DNA from 4 places in the Aestuariirhabdus sp. LZHN29 genome. Region 1 is predicted to be linked to each of the others. Evidence: predicted binding sites of a transcription regulator. Region 1 holds the regulator's gene; each other region holds the start of a gene.
What was found. The regulator sigma-54, encoded in region 1, starts transcription at its own class of promoters, with help from an activator protein. The targets are predictions, from matches to a motif close to TGGCACNNNNNTTGCTNT.
Positions count from the first base shown of each region.

Region 2: ACP3PW_RS09490 (PEP-CTERM sorting domain-containing protein) is a predicted target of sigma-54. The motif match lies at 2,034-2,051, and genes of this name have one in related genera.
Region 3: flgB (flagellar basal body rod protein FlgB) is a predicted target of sigma-54. The motif match lies at 1,779-1,796, and genes of this name have one in related genera.
Region 4: nifE (nitrogenase iron-molybdenum cofactor biosynthesis protein NifE) is a predicted target of sigma-54. The motif match lies at 2,571-2,588, and genes of this name have one in related genera.

Region 1 is NZ_JBNIEU010000002.1:196,395-200,588, reverse strand. Features, by position in the region: gene lptB (LPS export ABC transporter ATP-binding protein) at 1-705, shown strand, start outside; gene ACP3PW_RS07575 (RNA polymerase factor sigma-54) at 823-2,355, shown strand; gene hpf (ribosome hibernation-promoting factor, HPF/YfiA family) at 2,480-2,767, shown strand; gene ptsN (PTS IIA-like nitrogen regulatory protein PtsN) at 2,780-3,235, shown strand; gene rapZ (RNase adapter RapZ) at 3,362-4,194, shown strand, end outside.
Region 2 is NZ_JBNIEU010000002.1:606,326-610,519, forward strand. Features, by position in the region: gene ACP3PW_RS09470 (DUF3010 family protein) at 1-86, opposite strand, end outside; gene ACP3PW_RS09475 (RNA methyltransferase) at 323-856, shown strand; gene ACP3PW_RS09480 (YgaP family membrane protein) at 966-1,511, shown strand; gene ACP3PW_RS09485 (peptidylprolyl isomerase) at 1,592-1,870, shown strand; gene ACP3PW_RS09490 (PEP-CTERM sorting domain-containing protein) at 2,164-2,859, shown strand; gene ACP3PW_RS09495 (S-(hydroxymethyl)glutathione dehydrogenase/class III alcohol dehydrogenase) at 3,098-4,194, shown strand, end outside.
Region 3 is NZ_JBNIEU010000004.1:278,378-282,571, forward strand. Features, by position in the region: gene flgE (flagellar hook protein FlgE) at 1-158, opposite strand, end outside; gene ACP3PW_RS15365 (flagellar hook assembly protein FlgD) at 189-875, opposite strand; gene flgC (flagellar basal body rod protein FlgC) at 886-1,326, opposite strand; gene flgB (flagellar basal body rod protein FlgB) at 1,329-1,739, opposite strand; gene ACP3PW_RS15380 (CheR family methyltransferase) at 2,027-2,887, opposite strand; gene ACP3PW_RS15385 (chemotaxis protein CheV) at 2,919-3,848, opposite strand; gene flgA (flagellar basal body P-ring formation chaperone FlgA) at 4,132-4,194, shown strand, end outside.
Region 4 is NZ_JBNIEU010000001.1:635,578-639,771, reverse strand. Features, by position in the region: gene nifN (nitrogenase iron-molybdenum cofactor biosynthesis protein NifN) at 1-1,107, opposite strand, end outside; gene nifE (nitrogenase iron-molybdenum cofactor biosynthesis protein NifE) at 1,111-2,517, opposite strand; gene ACP3PW_RS03050 (substrate-binding periplasmic protein) at 2,854-3,618, shown strand; gene ACP3PW_RS03045 (dienelactone hydrolase family protein) at 3,801-4,194, shown strand, end outside.

The DNA.
Region 1 (4,194 bases):
CACTTGGCAAAGAGTTACCGCGGAAGAAAGGTGGTCGAAGATATTTCGATCAGCATCTCCAGTAGCCAGATTGTCGGCTTACTAGGGCCGAACGGGGCAGGAAAAACCACCAGTTTTTATATGATTGTCGGGCTCGTGCAGTCCGATGGAGGCCAGATTTTAATCGATGGTGTGGATATTACCCGCCTGCCAATGCATGGCCGCGCACGCCAGGGCATAGGCTATTTGACCCAGGAAGCCTCCATTTTCCGAAAACTAACCGTTACCGAGAATATCCTCTCCATACTGGAAACCCGCAAGGATCTCAATCGCAAGCAGCGACTGGAAAAACTTGAAGCCCTGCTGCGGGAGTTCCACATCACCCATATTCGCAACAGCAAGGGTATCAGCTTGTCGGGTGGAGAGCGCAGACGAGTAGAGATCGCGCGGGCGCTAGCCACGGAACCCGCCTTTATCCTGCTCGATGAGCCCTTCGCCGGGGTCGACCCCATTTCGGTCAATGACATCAAGGATGTGATCCGCCACCTGCGCGACAAGGGCATCGGAGTGCTGATCACAGACCATAATGTTCGCGAAACACTGGATATCTGTGAGCTTGCCTATATCGTTAGTGAAGGCAAGATCATCGCCGAGGGTAATGCCGAGGCCGTGATGAATAACCAGAAAGTGAAAGACGTTTATCTGGGACACGAATTTCGCATATAGGCATTCATCCCGTTCAACCCTATAATAGAACCATGCAAGATTTTTGCCGGAGCAGGATGCGACCGGAAAACCCAACGGGAGTGATGCGCAGATTATGGACCGGACATTGTATTATTTATGAAACCATCCCTAGTCCTGAAAATGGGCCAGCAGCTGACGATGACGCCTCAGCTGCAACAAGCCATCAAACTACTTCAGCTCTCTACCCTGGATCTGCAGCAGGAGATTCAACAAGCCCTCGAATCCAACCCCATGCTCGAGCCCGAAGAGGGTTCCGATAATGAGGCGGCGACCGAGCAAGAAAGCGCAAAAGATGGTAGCGAGTTCGACAACAAGGCTGAAAACAACGGCCTAAAAGAGGCTGAGCAGCAGGATCAGCAAAGCGCCGACAGTGCCAACAACGAAAATGAGGTGATGTCCGACGACTGGCAGGACAATATCCCGGAAGATCTGCCCGTTGACACCGCCTGGGATGATGTTTATCAATCCAGTCTGCCGCCCTCCTCGGGGTCGGGCTCGTCCGACAACGATGAGTACAATCCGGCCACGCGAGCCAGCACCTCAGAAACCCTTCAGTCCCATCTGGAGTGGCAGCTTAACCTGACACCTATGTCCGACACCGACCGGGCGATAGCCATTACCATCATTGACGCACTCAAGGACGATGGCTATCTCAGCTGTAGCTGCGAAGAGCTGATGGAAGGCATCGAAGAGGATCTGGACATTGAACTGGATGAGTTTGAAGCGGTGTTACACCGTCTTCAGCAGTTCGATCCAGTCGGTGTGGCGGCTCGATCCCTCAGCGAGTGCCTGTTAATCCAGCTTGCCCAATTGCCCACCACCACCCCTCACCTGGGTTCAGCGGCCCTGGTGGTTGAGAAACACATCAACTTGTTGGGCTCCCATGATTACGCTCAATTAATGCGCAAAACCCGTCTCAAAGAGGCCGATCTCAAAGCTGCGATTGAACTGATCCAGACCCTCAACCCAAAACCCGGGGCAAGCATTCAAAGCAGCGAGCCTGAATATGTCATACCCGACGTCACCGTAAAAAAGGTGAACGGCCGCTGGACCGTCGAGCTGAACCCGGACTCTGTGCCCCGAGTCCGCATCAACTCGGGTTACGCTTCGCTGGTCAAACGTGCTGATAACAGTTCAGACAACACCTACCTGAAAAACCACTTGCAGGAAGCCCGCTGGTTTCTCAAGAGTCTGCAGAGCCGAAACGAAACACTGATGAAGGTGGCCACCCAGATCGTTGAGCATCAGCGCGGGTTTCTGGAGTATGGTGAAGAGGCGATGAAACCGCTGGTACTGCACGATATCGCCGAAGCGGTCAGCATGCACGAATCCACCATATCCCGGGTAACGACGCAAAAATACATGCACACCCCCCGCGGCATATTTGAGCTCAAGTATTTCTTCTCAAGCCATGTCAGTACCGCCAGTGGAGGAGAGTGCTCCTCTACGGCAATCAGGGCTATTATCAAGAAGCTTGTGGCCGCAGAGAACCCAAAAAAGCCATTGAGTGACAGCAAGATAGCGGGTTTGCTTGCTGAGCAGGGAATTCAGGTTGCTCGCCGCACTATTGCCAAATACCGGGAGTCATTATCAATTGCTCCTTCTAACGAAAGGAAACGTCTGGTATAGGTTATATTGATTGGCGACAACATTGAGATATCGAGCCTCGGATATGATCGGTAACAGAGGCATACACTTGAGCCTGACACGACGTCGACTCAACATCATGTAACAAACATTCAGGAGAAAACGCATGCAAATCAATATCAGTGGTCATCATGTTGATGTAACGGAAGCATTGCGTGAATACGTAGCAACTAAAGTCGATCGTCTTGAGCGACACTTTGACAGCATCACCAGCGTCAACGTAACCCTCAGTATCGAAAAAGAGGGACAAAAAGCGGAGGCCAATCTGCACGTCCGCGGTGCGGACATCCACGCAACTGCCGTCCATGAAGACATGTACGCGGCCATTGATATGCTGTCGGACAAACTGGATCGCCAGCTCATGAAACACAAGGAAAAGAATCTCGCCCGTTAATTAGATCTGGCTATGAATTTTATATCCCTCCTAAGCCCCGACCGCAGCCTCTGCGCTGCGGAAGGCGGCAGTAAAAAACGCGTACTCGAAACACTTGCCGAAACTCTCGCCCAGGCAGGGCAGGAGATAACAGCCGACGAGCTGTTTAACGGCCTGTTTGAGCGTGAACGCCTCGGCAGCACAGGCTTTGGCAAAGGTATTGCGATTCCCCATTGCCGACTCACCTCCTGTACAGAACCTGTGGCGGCACTGCTCAAACTGTCTGAGGGTGTCAATTTCGACGCCATGGACGAGCTCCCGGTAGATATCATCTTTGCCCTCGTTGTCCCCAACGAAGCGACTAACGAGCATCTGGCGATTTTGCAGGCTCTGGCCGGCCGGCTGGACAATGCCAGCTACCGTAACCGCCTGCGCGCCGCGCAGAGCAGTACCGAACTCTATCAAATGGCGATCGCCCCCCTCGACTGATCTCCCAAATCGCAGACCTGCCACAATGCAACTGGTATACTGCCAGCTCAGTGACTTACGCGGTCAACACCCACCACACCAGAAACAGGGCGCGGCACGCACCAGTCGGCAAGTGGAACCAGCAAAATGCGATTAGTAATCATCAGTGGAAGATCGGGATCCGGCAAAAGTAGCGCGCTGCACGTGCTCGAGGATCAGGGCTACTACTGTGTGGACAACATGCCAGCAGGCTTACTGGGGTCTCTAGCCGCAGAGATCTCAAGCGAGCAGTCACTTAGAAATGCCGCTGTCAGCATCGACGCACGCAACATGCACGCGGACCTTAAACGCTTCCCCGAGATACTGGCCCAACTAACCAATAATGGCGTGCAGTGCGAGGTGATCTACCTCGATGCAGACCCAGCTACCCTGCTAAAGCGTTTCAGTGAAACACGGCGACGCCACCCCTTGTCCAATGACAAATGCTCGCTGGAAGAGGCCATTTTCGCCGAAAGTGAGCTCCTGGCCCCCCTCAAGAATCGAGCAAAACTGACTCTGGATACCAGCGCACTATCACTGCACGAATTACGCGACCTGATTCGTACCCGTGTTGCGATGCGCACGGACGACAGTCTCGCACTGCTATTCCAGTCCTTTGGTTTCAAGCGAGGCATACCAATTGATGCCGATTACGTGTTTGATGTACGCTGTTTACCTAACCCTTATTGGGTAGCGCACCTGAGGGGCTTCAGTGGGCTCGAGAAACCCGTGCGGGATTTTTTGGGAGAACAACCTGAGGTACAGCAGATGCTGGCTGATATCGGTGACTTTGTGGAGCGCTGGCTTCCAGCATTCGAGGCGGGAAACCGAAGTTACATGACCATCGCCATCGGCTGCACCGGCGGCCATCACCGCTCGGTATACATCAGCGAAGAGCTGACCCGACGCTTTAGTAGTCAGATTCAAAACGTTCAGGTTCG
Region 2 (4,194 bases), 410 kb from region 1:
TCGGGCAGGTCGAAGAGGCCGTCCGACTTCGACAGTAAACAGATATTGGCTTCGTTGCCTTTTAACTCAACACCACAGACTCTCATGATAAACCCCGCTCTATTGGACGCGGCGCAGTATAGCCTAAAACACCCATAAAGATTGCCTACTGCAGGGGACGGGTAGAGACTTTTTTCCTGGCCTTGCGCCGAGCCTACCCGGTTCGCTGTCACTGCGGTTGTCATCGTTTGTTTTGCCAGCGGGCGCGAGCGGATAACGAGCCCGGAGTGTGGTACCTTTGCGCCCGGCGCGAGCGATGACACAACGAGGCGGAACAGGTGGTATGAAAACAGGGTATAAACAGAGTGTGAGCATTGGCTTGATTAACCCCAAGAGCCCCACGAACGTTGGTGCCGTTATGCGTGCGGCGGGCTGTTATGGTGCCGACTCCGTGCACTATAGTGGTCAGCGCTACGAGCGCGCGGCGAAGTTCCATACAGATACCAAAAATCGGGCCCGGGAGATCCCGCTCATAGCGGTGAACTCGCTGCTCGATGAGGTGCCGGAAGGGGCCTCCATTGTTTGTATCGAAATTGTGGAAGGGGCTATTCCGCTGCCGACGTACGAGCACCCGCCTCAGGCGTTTTATATCTTCGGGCCGGAAGATGGCACTATTCCGCAAGAGCTGGTCGATCGGGCCAACGCGGTGGTCTATGTGCCGACCGTTGGGTGCATGAATTTGGCCGCCAGCGTCAATGTGGTGTTGTACGACCGCCTGGCCAAAAAGGGCGCCACCGAAGCCGATGACAAACTCATTCGCCAGAGCCGCGATACCAATAATCGGGTTAAGGTGAGTCGTGGGTACGAACAAAACTGAATGGATGGCCCCTCGCCTCGTGCTCAGGGTCGGAGACGCCAATCCTAAGTTCTGGGGCCGAACGAGCGTCACCCGTGTATGACCAGAGTAAGCGCGTACAGTATTTGAATTGGCCGATAAAACCATAGCATCCTATGCTGTCAGCATGGGTAAGCAGATCCGGTTCTACAGGGTTCCGACCGACGACTGGTACATCGAGCGTAGCGTATGGCTAATCGCCGGCGCGGTACTCTCGTTGTCGACCCTGTTAGCATTTTTTATCCACCCAATTTGGATCTTGTTGGTTGTGGTAACTGGCCTTTCTTCCATTCTGGTGGCGCTCACCGGATTTTGTATTCCGGGCAATCTGCTCCATCTGCTGGGGTTTAAAGGCAAGCTGGCTACGGAACCCCCGCCCCGCTGGAACGCGTATTTTCTGCAAACCGACAGCTGGTACCTTGAGCGGCGTATCTATCTGGTGGTCGGAATCAATATCAGCGTGGCGGCACTGTTGTCACTGTGTCACAGTGCCGGTTGGCTTATTTTTACCGGCTTTGTGGGGGTTGCGATGCTGGGGTTTGCGTACACCGGCTTTTGCATTATGGCGAATGCGCTCTACTGGTGGGGGGCTGAACCGAGGCTGAGCCCCCAGCACAATTCTGATCAGGGCAGGTAGCATTCTGGAATCGCAGTGGGGCTGGTTGCGGAAGGGCAAGGGCCGGTATACTGGGTCTCCCCTCAACGGAGTTGTCAATCATGCCTGTCGCCAGCGCTCGCCATATCCTCGTCAAAACCCTGGCCGAAGCCGATAGATTAAAAAAACAGCTGGCCGGCGGGGGCGATTTCGGCAAACTGGCGCGCAAGCACTCGCTTTGTCCGTCGGCTAAGCGCGGGGGGGATTTGGGGGAGTTTCGTCCCGGCCAGATGGTTAAGGCGTTTGATGATGTGGTGTTCAAAAAGGCCTTGCTGACGGTGCATGGGCCGGTCAAAACCCGGTTTGGGTACCACCTCATCGAAACGATCTATCGCAACTGAATCTGTCCGTATCAGCCCCTGATTGGTTTGGCTCCCGGTGGTTATGTTTTAACCGCGGCGCTGTGGCCGGTGTTCCTATGGGCTGTCAGCTCTGTTTACAAAAATTAGCCGGTTATCCCTGGGTGCTCCGCTAACTCATTGAAAATAAAAAGATCTTCCCCCTTGGCTTGCTCCTTGCTGCGTACCGGGGAGGGGGAAGGGTAAGATTGAATAGAGTTTCCGGTCAGTATCAGGAACGTTGCTGTACTTCAGATGTTCGTGCCCGAATGGGTGGGGGCAACTCAGGAGGCATCATGAAAAAGCGACAAAAGGACGACAGAAGAGGAGGGCAGGAACTGGGTAAATGGGTGTGCGGAATCGTCGCGTTGGCGTTCAGCAATCTCGCGCTCGCCGGTGTCATTTCCGTAGCCAGTCTGAACAACCCCAACGTTAATGTTGATTTCGACAACTTCGCCACGGGCAGCATTACCCTGGCGCAGATAAATACGACCTATCCAAGCGCCGGGATCCTGTCGCTGGATATCGTAACCAGCATTGGCAGTAACCCCTATAGCTTTAACAACTCTGGTGGTCAGGGCTTGTCGTCGGATGGCGCGTCGGGTTTACAGGTCTACGGGTTCGGTGAAGAGTACGACCACATTAGCTCGATTACGGTAACCCTCGACCGCCTGATTACCGAAATCGGTTTTCAGCACGGTGACCGTACCGGTCGTGGGTCTTCATTCAGTTTCTTTAACCAGGGTGCCCCGGTCGGAACATTCGATCCGGGTTTATTTGGTGATGCTCTCATTTTTATGCGCAGTGATATGGCGTTTAACCGCTTCACCTTCGAAGAACCCGTGAGCTGGCTGGTGAACTCCCTGGTGTTGCAAACCACGGGTGAGCCGATCGAATCCGGAACAGGAAGTGGGACGATCCCTGAACCCTCGACACTTGTGCTGCTGGTGCTTGGGTTGGCCGGGCTGCGTTATTCCCGGCTCCTGGGGTGACCGCTAAACGCGGGTTGTAAGTGTCTATCCCCGTCGGTGAGGCTGTGCCGGGAAGTCGCCGTTGCAGCCTTGCTTACCCTGCCCTCTGTGTTGTTTTGGGAATCGAGCCGGTAACGCGAACCGTCGGGTTCGGTTATGCTCTCTTTCCTGTCGTTGATCCTCTATGCTTGGTGCAGATCCACCGCAGTTTTCTAGACTGTTTTGGTCAATGAGTCTGTCAATATCGAGGGTATACCGGATGATCAAATCACGCGCTGCAGTAGCATGGGGGCCGAACCAGCCCCTTACCATTGAACAGGTGGATGTCGCTCCGCCCCAGGCGGGAGAGGTGCTGGTGCGCATCCTGGCCAGTGGTGTCTGCCATACCGATGCCTTTACCCTGTCGGGGGAAGACCCGGAGGCGGTGTGGCCTGCGATACTGGGGCATGAAGGGGGAGGGGTCGTTGAGCAGGTGGGCGAGGGTGTCACCAGCGTTGCGGTGGGTGATCATGTTATTCCTCTCTATACCCCCGAATGTGGCGAGTGCAAATTTTGCACCTCAGGAAAAACCAACCTCTGCCAAAAAATTCGTGCCACCCAGGGCAAGGGGTTAATGCCCGATGGCACCAGCCGATTCTCTTTAAATGGACAGCCGATCTATCACTATATGGGGTGCTCCACGTTTTCCGAGTATACGGTGCTACCCGAGATATCCCTCGCGAAGGTTAATCCCAAGGCTCCTCTGGAGGAGGTTTGCCTGCTCGGGTGCGGCGTCACCACGGGGATGGGGGCGGTGCTCAAGACCGCGAAAGTCGAAGCGGGGGATTCGGTGGCGATTTTTGGACTCGGCGGCATTGGTTTATCTGCGGTCATCGGCGCAGCAATGGCCAAAGCCGGTCGTATTATTGCGATCGATCTGAATACGAGAAAGTTCGATCTGGCGCGCAAACTGGGCGCGACCGACTGCATCAACCCCGCCGATTACGACAAACCGATTCAGGAGGTGATTGTCGATCTCACGGACGGCGGCGTGGATTACTCCTTCGAGTGTATCGGTAACGTTAACGTTATGCGTTCTGCCCTCGAGTGTTGTCATAAAGGGTGGGGAGAATCGGTGATCATCGGTGTGGCAGGAGCCGGCCAGGAGATCAGTACCCGTCCCTTCCAGTTGGTGACCGGGCGGGTGTGGCGTGGTACCGCCTTTGGCGGCGTGAAGGGACGCACAGAACTTCCCGGAATCGTCGAACAGTACCTGAACGGCGAGTTCAAACTCGATGACTTTATTACGCACACGATGGGGCTGGAGCAGATCAACGAGGCATTCGACCTGATGCACCGGGGCGAGAGTATTCGTAG
Region 3 (4,194 bases), on a different contig from region 1:
TTAGCGGCGGTACCCAATGTTGATGCCGCATAGACATCGGCAAACTCCGCTCGGGAAGACTTAAAGCCGATGGTGCTAGCATTGGCGATATTGTTACCGGTCACCTCCAGCTCATTGCCCGCAGCGCGAATGCCACTCAAACCGATATTAAAAGCCATGATTACTCTCCTGATCGCTCGCTGAGCGAATTACTCTTTGATCATCTGCACGTCGGACAGCAGGACCGAGCCCAGACCATCCAGATTCAAAATTACATCCCCGGCACCCTGAGCCCCGAGCGTGATACTGTTCACATGGGCCGGCAATACTGTGGGTACCTGTTGGGACTGGCCGTCAATCAGGGCCATCGCTTCGAAGCGATATTCTCCGGTCGGCATAGTGTTGCCGCTACCATCCTTGCCATCCCAATCAAATTCGATATTGCCCTGGGCCTGGGTACCCATTGGCAGCTGCCTCACCAGGTCTCCATTGGCACTGTAGACATTAACCGTCAGGTCAGGTGTGGAGGCTGGCAGCACCACCAATCCATTACTCCCTCGACCGGTCTCTACCTGTGTCTGCTCCATTCCTACCATAACCGTTCTGCCAACCAGGGAAGAGGCTTGTAGCGCCTGGCTAGACTGCATCCCGGCGACAAAGTCCTGCATGGAGCTGTTCATACTTTCAACACCTTCTACGGTACTGAATTGGGCCAACTGTGCGATAAACTCACCGTTTTCCTGGGGTTCCAGCGGGTTTTGATTGTTCATTTGCGCAACCAGCAGCTCAAGAAACTCGTTCTTCCCCAGCTCATCGCTTTTCTTCTGGTTTTCCTGCGCGTTGGTGATGGAGTACTGATCCATCACAGACGGGCTGGCAACACTATTCAGGCTCATCACTCTCTCCTTACTGCCCCAGCGTGAGGACTTTCTGCATCATTGATTTGGCGGTATTCAATACATCTACATTGGTCTGGAATGAGCGCGACGCCGAGATCATATCCGCCATCTGCTCAACCACATTCACATTGGGGTAGTAGACATACCCCTCTTCATTGGCCATCGGGTGATTGGGGTCATAGCGGGCTTGCAGCGCTTCCTGGCTCTCAACAACCCCCATAACCTGAACACCGGCTCCGACGGCTTTAGGCTGGTCCTCAAATAAGGAACCCTCCTCCTGAGCGTCATTCATCGCGTGGGCAAAAACCGGATAACGTGCCCTGTAGGTTTCATCGATGCTGCTACTGACGGTTTCGGCATTAGCGATGTTGCTAGAGGTCGCATTAAGACGAATGGATTGGGCGCTCATACCAGAGCCTGCGATTGAAAATACATTAGCGAGAGACATAATTATTGACCCCGAATAGCAGTGCTCAAGCCTTTAAACTTGGCGTTGAGAAAGGTGAAGCTGGTATCAAATGCGATCTTGTTTTGGGTGAACTCTGCAATCTCCCGCTGCGTATCAACGGTATTGCCATCAATAGAGGGCTGGCTAGGGACGCGATACTGCAATTGGGTCTGCGCGGTCTCATCAATAAAGCCGGAAACGTGCTGGGAGTGAGTCCGTTCCAAGCCTTGCTGCCCCTGACGTTCCACGGCTGACACCTGCTGCTTCATCACGGTGGAAAAATCCACATCACGCGCCTTGAAGCCAGGAGTGTCTGCGTTGGCAAGATTGTTGGCGAGTATCTCAGCGCGTTGCGCACGAAACTGCAGTGCTGCTGGGTGGATGCCTAGGGCATTGTCAAAACTGATCGCCATGGTTTGCCTCGTACTGAATAGGTTGTCTTCAGAACTGTAATAGCAAAGCACATGCCACAATTATTTATCTTTATTTTTCAATAGGTTATAAATAAAACAACCGAACAAAAAGAGAAAGCGGCAAGCATTCACCGGCTAAGCGGCAAACCAAAAGAGGTTCTTTGCCGCTTTTTTAGTGCATAGGGTCAGGGGGGGTGACAGCTCAGGGGGAAAACGTACCGGGATCGGCGCAGAGGAGGATTGGGGTAAAAGGTTTGAGCGCGATCATTCGCACTCAAAAGTGGCGACTACTTGGCGATGTACATAATACCGGGACGGCACTGCACCATTTCATAAAGGTGTGAAAGCCCGTTCAACGCTTCCGACGCACCCAGAAAAAGATACCCACCCGGCTTAAGGGTTGCGTGGATTCGAGTGAGGATATCCCGTTTGAAATCCGCAGAAAAATAGATCAGCACGTTGCGGCAGAACACGATATCGAATTTGCCGAGGGTGACGTAGCTATCCTGCAGGTTAATCGCTCTGAAATCGATTCGCTGTTTAATGTTGGGTTTTACCTGCCAACGTCGCCCTTCCAGCGGGATAAAGTGCTTTTCCAAACGCTCGTCAGAGAGCCCGCGACCCAACGCCAGCGAGTCGTACTCCCCGAGTTTGGCTTCGCCCAGCACCTTGCTGGAAAGGTCCGTAGCGACGATCTGCACCCCACCTCGTAATTGGCCAAGGTTGGTGCGTTCAAACTCATCGATGATAATACTTTGCGAATAGGGCTCCTGGCCCGAGGAGCAGGCGGCAGACCAGATCCGCAGCCGTTGCCCTGGAAAACGCTTGGCGAGGTCGGGGAGAATGGTCTTTTTCAGCACTTCGAAAGGATAATTATCACGAAACCACAGGGTTTCGTTGGTTGTCATCGCGTCAACTACCTCGCCTTTCAGGGGGCCTCGCGGCTGGGCGTTGACTCGTTTAACCAGTTCGCTAAGGGATCCGATCTCATGATTGGCAAGGATTTTCCGCAGCCGACTTTTAACCAGATACTCCTTGTTTTTTCCCAAAACAATGCCACAGGCTTTTTCGAGAAATTCACTAAAAACCTCGAAATCTCCAGCCGGTGACGCACTGGCTCTGCCCTGGGTTAGTCCGATATCGGCCAACGTATTACTCCTTTAATAAACCCATCAGGCTCTATTTGGTTTCAATCTGAAAGCGCTTGATAACACTGCCGGCAAGATCGTCGGGATTAAACTTGGCGATAAAGTCGTTAGCTCCCACCTTTTCTACCATCGCTTTATTAAATACCCCGCTCAAAGAGGTGTGAAGAACGATATAGAGGCTGGCCAGGCGCGGATCTGACCTCACTTCGGTGGTGAGAGTGTACCCATCCATTTCGGGCATCTCAATATCCGAAATCATCATCAACAGGTGCTGGCCAATGTCATCCCCCCCGTCGACTAACTCCTTCAGGTAATCGAGAGCTTCACGACCATCGTTCTTAAGGACAACTTCAACACCAATATTCTCCAGGCACCGCTGAACCTGCTTGCGGGCTACCGAAGAATCGTCGGCAACCAACACCTTTTGGGCCAGCGCATGGGTGGTCACCTCATCGGTAATTATGCCCTCGGTTACAGCTTCACTCTGAGGGGCGACTTCGGCAAGAATCTTCTCTACATCGATAATCTCAACCAACTGATCATCGACTTTGGTTACCGCGGTCAGATAATGATCCCGCCCTGTTCCCTTCGGTGGTGGATGGATCTCTCCCCAGTTCATATTTACGATACGATCGACCATCTGTACCAGAAAGCCCTGCACCTTCATATTGTACTCGGTGATGATAACGAAAGAGTTGGCTACATCATCCAGCGGCCCTCGACCCGTCGCCATATTCATATCGATTATCGGTATGGTACCGCCGCGGATATTGGCAACCCCTCGCACAACCGGGCTGCTTTTGGGCATCATGGTTAGCTGTGGGCACTGCAGCACCTCCTTAACCTTGAACACATTGATACCATAAAGCTGCTTACCCTTAAGCCGAAACAACAGCAACTCTAGCCGGTTTTCACCAACCAGCTGGGTTCGCTTGTTGACACTATCTAACACTCCTGCCATGGATTATCTCCGATATTCAATGGGTAGACCCGCCTGCACCCTTCACTTACGGATTCAACAACAGATCGCTTACCTGTAAATAGACTATAGCTGCTCGCGAAGCCACTTAACAACTTCATCCGGGTGTGGATTACACCAGCACAACTCCCCCACAGGAAGGGAGTATAGAGACATTTTATCGGCATCAAATTTGCTAGCTTTAACAACAAGTCCTAAAAGCGCCAACTTTTCGACAACCTCAAGACAAACCCGGCGCTCCAAATCTGACATTACAGGCACTACTATGACCTACAAAACACTCTCCTTACTGGCATTGATCGGGACGACTCTACTCGCACCGGTAGCC
Region 4 (4,194 bases), on a different contig from region 1:
CTCCATCAGCTCCGAAAGGTCACCGACCTTGATGCGGTTACAAGGCAGTCGCTCCAGTGCACGATGGGCGATCGGGGTTACGGCAGCGACCAGAGTCGCTCCCATCTGCGTTAGCCAGTCGCCAAAGCCCAGCAGCAGGTCCGGATCGCCCGCCAATGCCACTGGCGCCAACCCGAGCTGGAAATGACAGTCGACCATGGTGTCTTGAAGCTGTGCACGCTGGCGTTCAATCTGTGCGGGAACGGGCTCGCCGCTGATCTGTTGCAGGCAGTGGATAAAGCGGTCGCAGGCTTCCAGCCCCATCAGGTGGTCGAAGCGGTGGCTGGGTACCGAGGTACGCTTTTGCAGCGCTTTTGCTGCCCGCGCCATCGAACGACCCACTACCAGGGTTGCGCTGCTGGCACCGAGCCGGTCAAAGGTGGAGACCGGGGTGCCACCGAGGGTCAGGGGGCTGAAATCCTGCTCTACCAGATGCCCGAGAGAGTCGCTGAGGTCGGGTACCACCAGCGCATTGAGCCCGAAAGCCTGTATCCACTCCTTGAGCAACTCGATATCGGCCGGAGTGTGGTTGGCTCCCACCAGTAGATTCACTTGCTGGGGCATACTGGCGACGCGGGTAGGGGGCGCGTCGGATACCAGGGTATTGATCATCGCCTCGACAGCGAGGGCAAAACCGGTTTCCATGCAGCCTTTAAAATCGGGTGCGTTGAGGGGCACGATCCGGGTTGCATCGTGTTCGGGGTGGTCGACACGGAACTGGCGAACGACTCGTTCGATGTCGCTGCCCTGGGTTTCGGTCAGTCCGGTGGTGGTCACCAGGATAAGTGCCGGCGCACTTTTACTACACAGTGTGACCAGCGCTTCGGCCAGGTTCTCGTCACCTCCCATCACCGTGCTCACCTGATCCATCGCGGTGGTCTGCAGGGGAATAGGTTCACGAAAATGCTGTACTAGAAATACCTTGGCAAAGGCCGAGCATCCTTGCGATCCGTGCAGCAGGGGGATCGCCTGGCGAATACCAAGGCAGGCCAGGGTGGCCCCAAGCGGCTGACTGGCCTTGGCCGGGTTGATGGCGAGGGGGCGGTTGCGTTTTTCGATAGTGGCCATGGTCTAGTCCCCGCAGGCGGCAGTGGTGTTCTGTTCGGTGATGTCGCTCCAGGGAGCCTTGGCACGCACCTGTTTCCATACCGGGTTGGTGAGGCTGAGGCTGAGCTGTCGTGCCAGTTCCTTCATGCCGACATAACCTGCGTAGCCAAACTCGCGTTCCTGATTGATATCGAGAAAAGGCAATCGAGCCTTGAGGGCGGTGTAGAGGTTTCGGCCCCCCGCGATCAGCATATCGGCGCGGTATTCGGCGACGCGGTCAAGCAGTTGACGAGCGTTGCCGCTTTCCAGCATGATCGCCTCCTCCCCCATAAGCTCCCTAATACGTGCCTTGTCCTCCTCGGTAGATTTCTTGGTTCCGGTGGCGACGACCTCCATGCCCAGATCTTGCAGTGCAGACACTACGGACCATGATTTGACCCCACCGGTATAGAGCAATACCCGTTTGCCACGCAGTTGCTCGCGCCAGGGCTCTAGTTCAATACCAAGCCGGGTTTCTTCCCGCAGGATGACCCGTTCGGTGCGTTGTATCAGATCGGCATCACCGATGGTACTGGCAAAGTCACGCAACGCTTGCGAGGTGTCGCGCAGCCCGTAGAAACTTCCTTCGAACCAAGGCGTTCCGTATTGGGTGTTTAGTTTACGAGCAACGTTCACCATTGCTTTGGAGCACACCATCATATTGACGTCGGCCTGGTGCATGCTCTGCACTTCGTGAAATCGAGCGTCACCGGACAGGGTGCAAAGTACCCGTAACCCCAACTCATCGAATAGTGGCAGTACGTTCCATAGCTCACCGGCTATGTTGTACTCGCCGATCAGGTTGATGTCGTACACGGGGATGCCTGCCGGGTGGACGGGTTTGGGCATCTTCTCTGCGGTGCCAATGACGTACTTAAGCATCGACTCACCGGCAATACGGTTGCCGAGGTTTTTGGAACCGTAGAATCCGGCGCAATCCACCGGCACCACCGGTGTCCCCCAGCGTTCGCTGGCCGCGCGGCACACGGCCTCGATATCGTCGCCGATCATTGCTGGTACGCAGGTGTTGTAGACCATCACGGCAGCAGGCTGGTGAAGATCGATCGCCTGCTTGATACTGTGGAAGAGACGTTTTTCACCGCGCCCCATGATCACATCCTGCTCGCTTAGATCGGTGGTCATGCCCAGGCGGTAAAGGGTGGGGCCGCTGGATCGGGAGCCACGGTTGTCCCAGGAGTTACCCGCACAGGCGATGGGGCCGTGAACGATATGGGCCACGTCGGCGATCGGTAGCAGGGCGATCTGGGCGCCATCGAAGGCGCAGCCGCCCGCCGACGCACCGGGGGTTGGGCGCGCGCAGCCGGATTTGGCCTTGTCGTTGTGGTCGCAAGCCGGTTCGTCGAGTAACTCTGCAATCTCTCGGGCCTTCATGATGCCTTCCATCCCTTCCGGTGAGTTTGCCCACAGGGGCGGTTATCTATAGATGAGCAACAGTTGTGCCAGCGCTAAGTGATTGATTTTTCGTTGCTATGGCGGCGCGTGAGGATGCTTTTGTGGGATATGCGACAGGGATCGAGGGGTTTGGGGAGGAGTATGACAAAGCGAGGAGTGTGGCAATGGAGGGTTGAACCGTGGCAGGATGGCCCCTCTTTTGATGACCCCATACCAACGAGTGGCAGCGCAAATGTCGTGATAGATACTGCGTATCCCCACGCGCCCCGATGATCGCTTGTTATACTGGGTTTAACCTTCACCGGAACCTGTTACATGTCACGCTATCTACCCTGTTTACTGCTGCTCTGCGCCGTGGGTGCTTCAGGAATGACAGTCGCCAAGGCCGCAGAGCAAGATGAAACGCTGATTTTTGCCTACGGAAGACACGATGGCCCGCCCCATGCGTTTATGCGCGAGCGGGAACCCCGGCAGCTTTACGGTGGCATATTGCACGATGTCGGTGAGGCCGTGGGTGAGCGCCTCGGGATTCCGGTACGGTTTGTTGAGGCTCCCCGTGCGCGCCTGGTGAGATGGCTCATCGAGGGGCGGGTTCACGCACATTGCGAACTCAATCCTTTGTGGGTGGGTAATAACCCCCAGTTGCTGTGGTCGGGGGCGGTGTTCAGCTCTGCGGACCGTTTTTATTTGAATCAAAAGAGGAGTGCCTCGGTACAGACCCACGACGACCTCAAAGGCCTGCGAGTGGGTGGACTCAAGAGCTATACCTATTCAGACGAGCTGACGCAGCGGGTAAGCGACGGCGAGGTGATCCGTGTGGACGCGGCTTCCGCCCAGCAGTTGATGGGCATGTTGCAGCGGGGCCGCATCGACGCCATGTTGCTCGATGAGATTGTGGCGGACTATTTGCTCACGCTGGAGCCCCACGCCCTGGCGGGATCCCCGTTGGAGGACTCTCGACTGAGCCGCTACTGTGCATACTCGCCCCTTGCCCCCGTTGCTATCGAACGCTTTAGTGAGGTTATTCAGCAGCTGGTTGATGAGGGCCGGATACAAGAGATAATGCAGCGTTATCAATGAGGCGTAGCGCGGTGCACGCACCCGGGTCGATAACCCTTACCCCGATGGTTGGATTGGGAAAATGCTAACCCTTAAACTACTCTTGTCTGATCGGTGTGCAGTTTCTACGCCCCCATCCCGCAGACGCCCCTTAATGGACTAAGTTAGGCTGTAACAATGTCATCACTAAACGTGAGGTTATTATGTCTAATGCCGAAAAAATATCAGCAACTACACCACAGCCGATCCCCCAGGAGGCTTTCGACTGGTATGACGAATACGCCCATGGCCTGATCGATCGGCGCACCTTTATGGCCCGCCTCTCGACGCTGGTCACTGCAGGACTGACGCTGAGCATGCTCTCCTCGGCACTGCTGCCCGACTATGCGCTGGCCGAGCAGGTGTCGTTCAACGATCCGACGATAAAAGCCCAGTACACCACCTTTTCCTCGCCCAACGGCCACGGCGAGGGGCGAGGTTATCTGGTGACCCCCGCGGCCTTAACCGACAAGGCACCGGTGGTGTTGGTGGTGCATGAGAATCGTGGTCTCAACCCCTATATTAAAGATGTGGCGCGGCGGGTGGCTAAATCCGGTT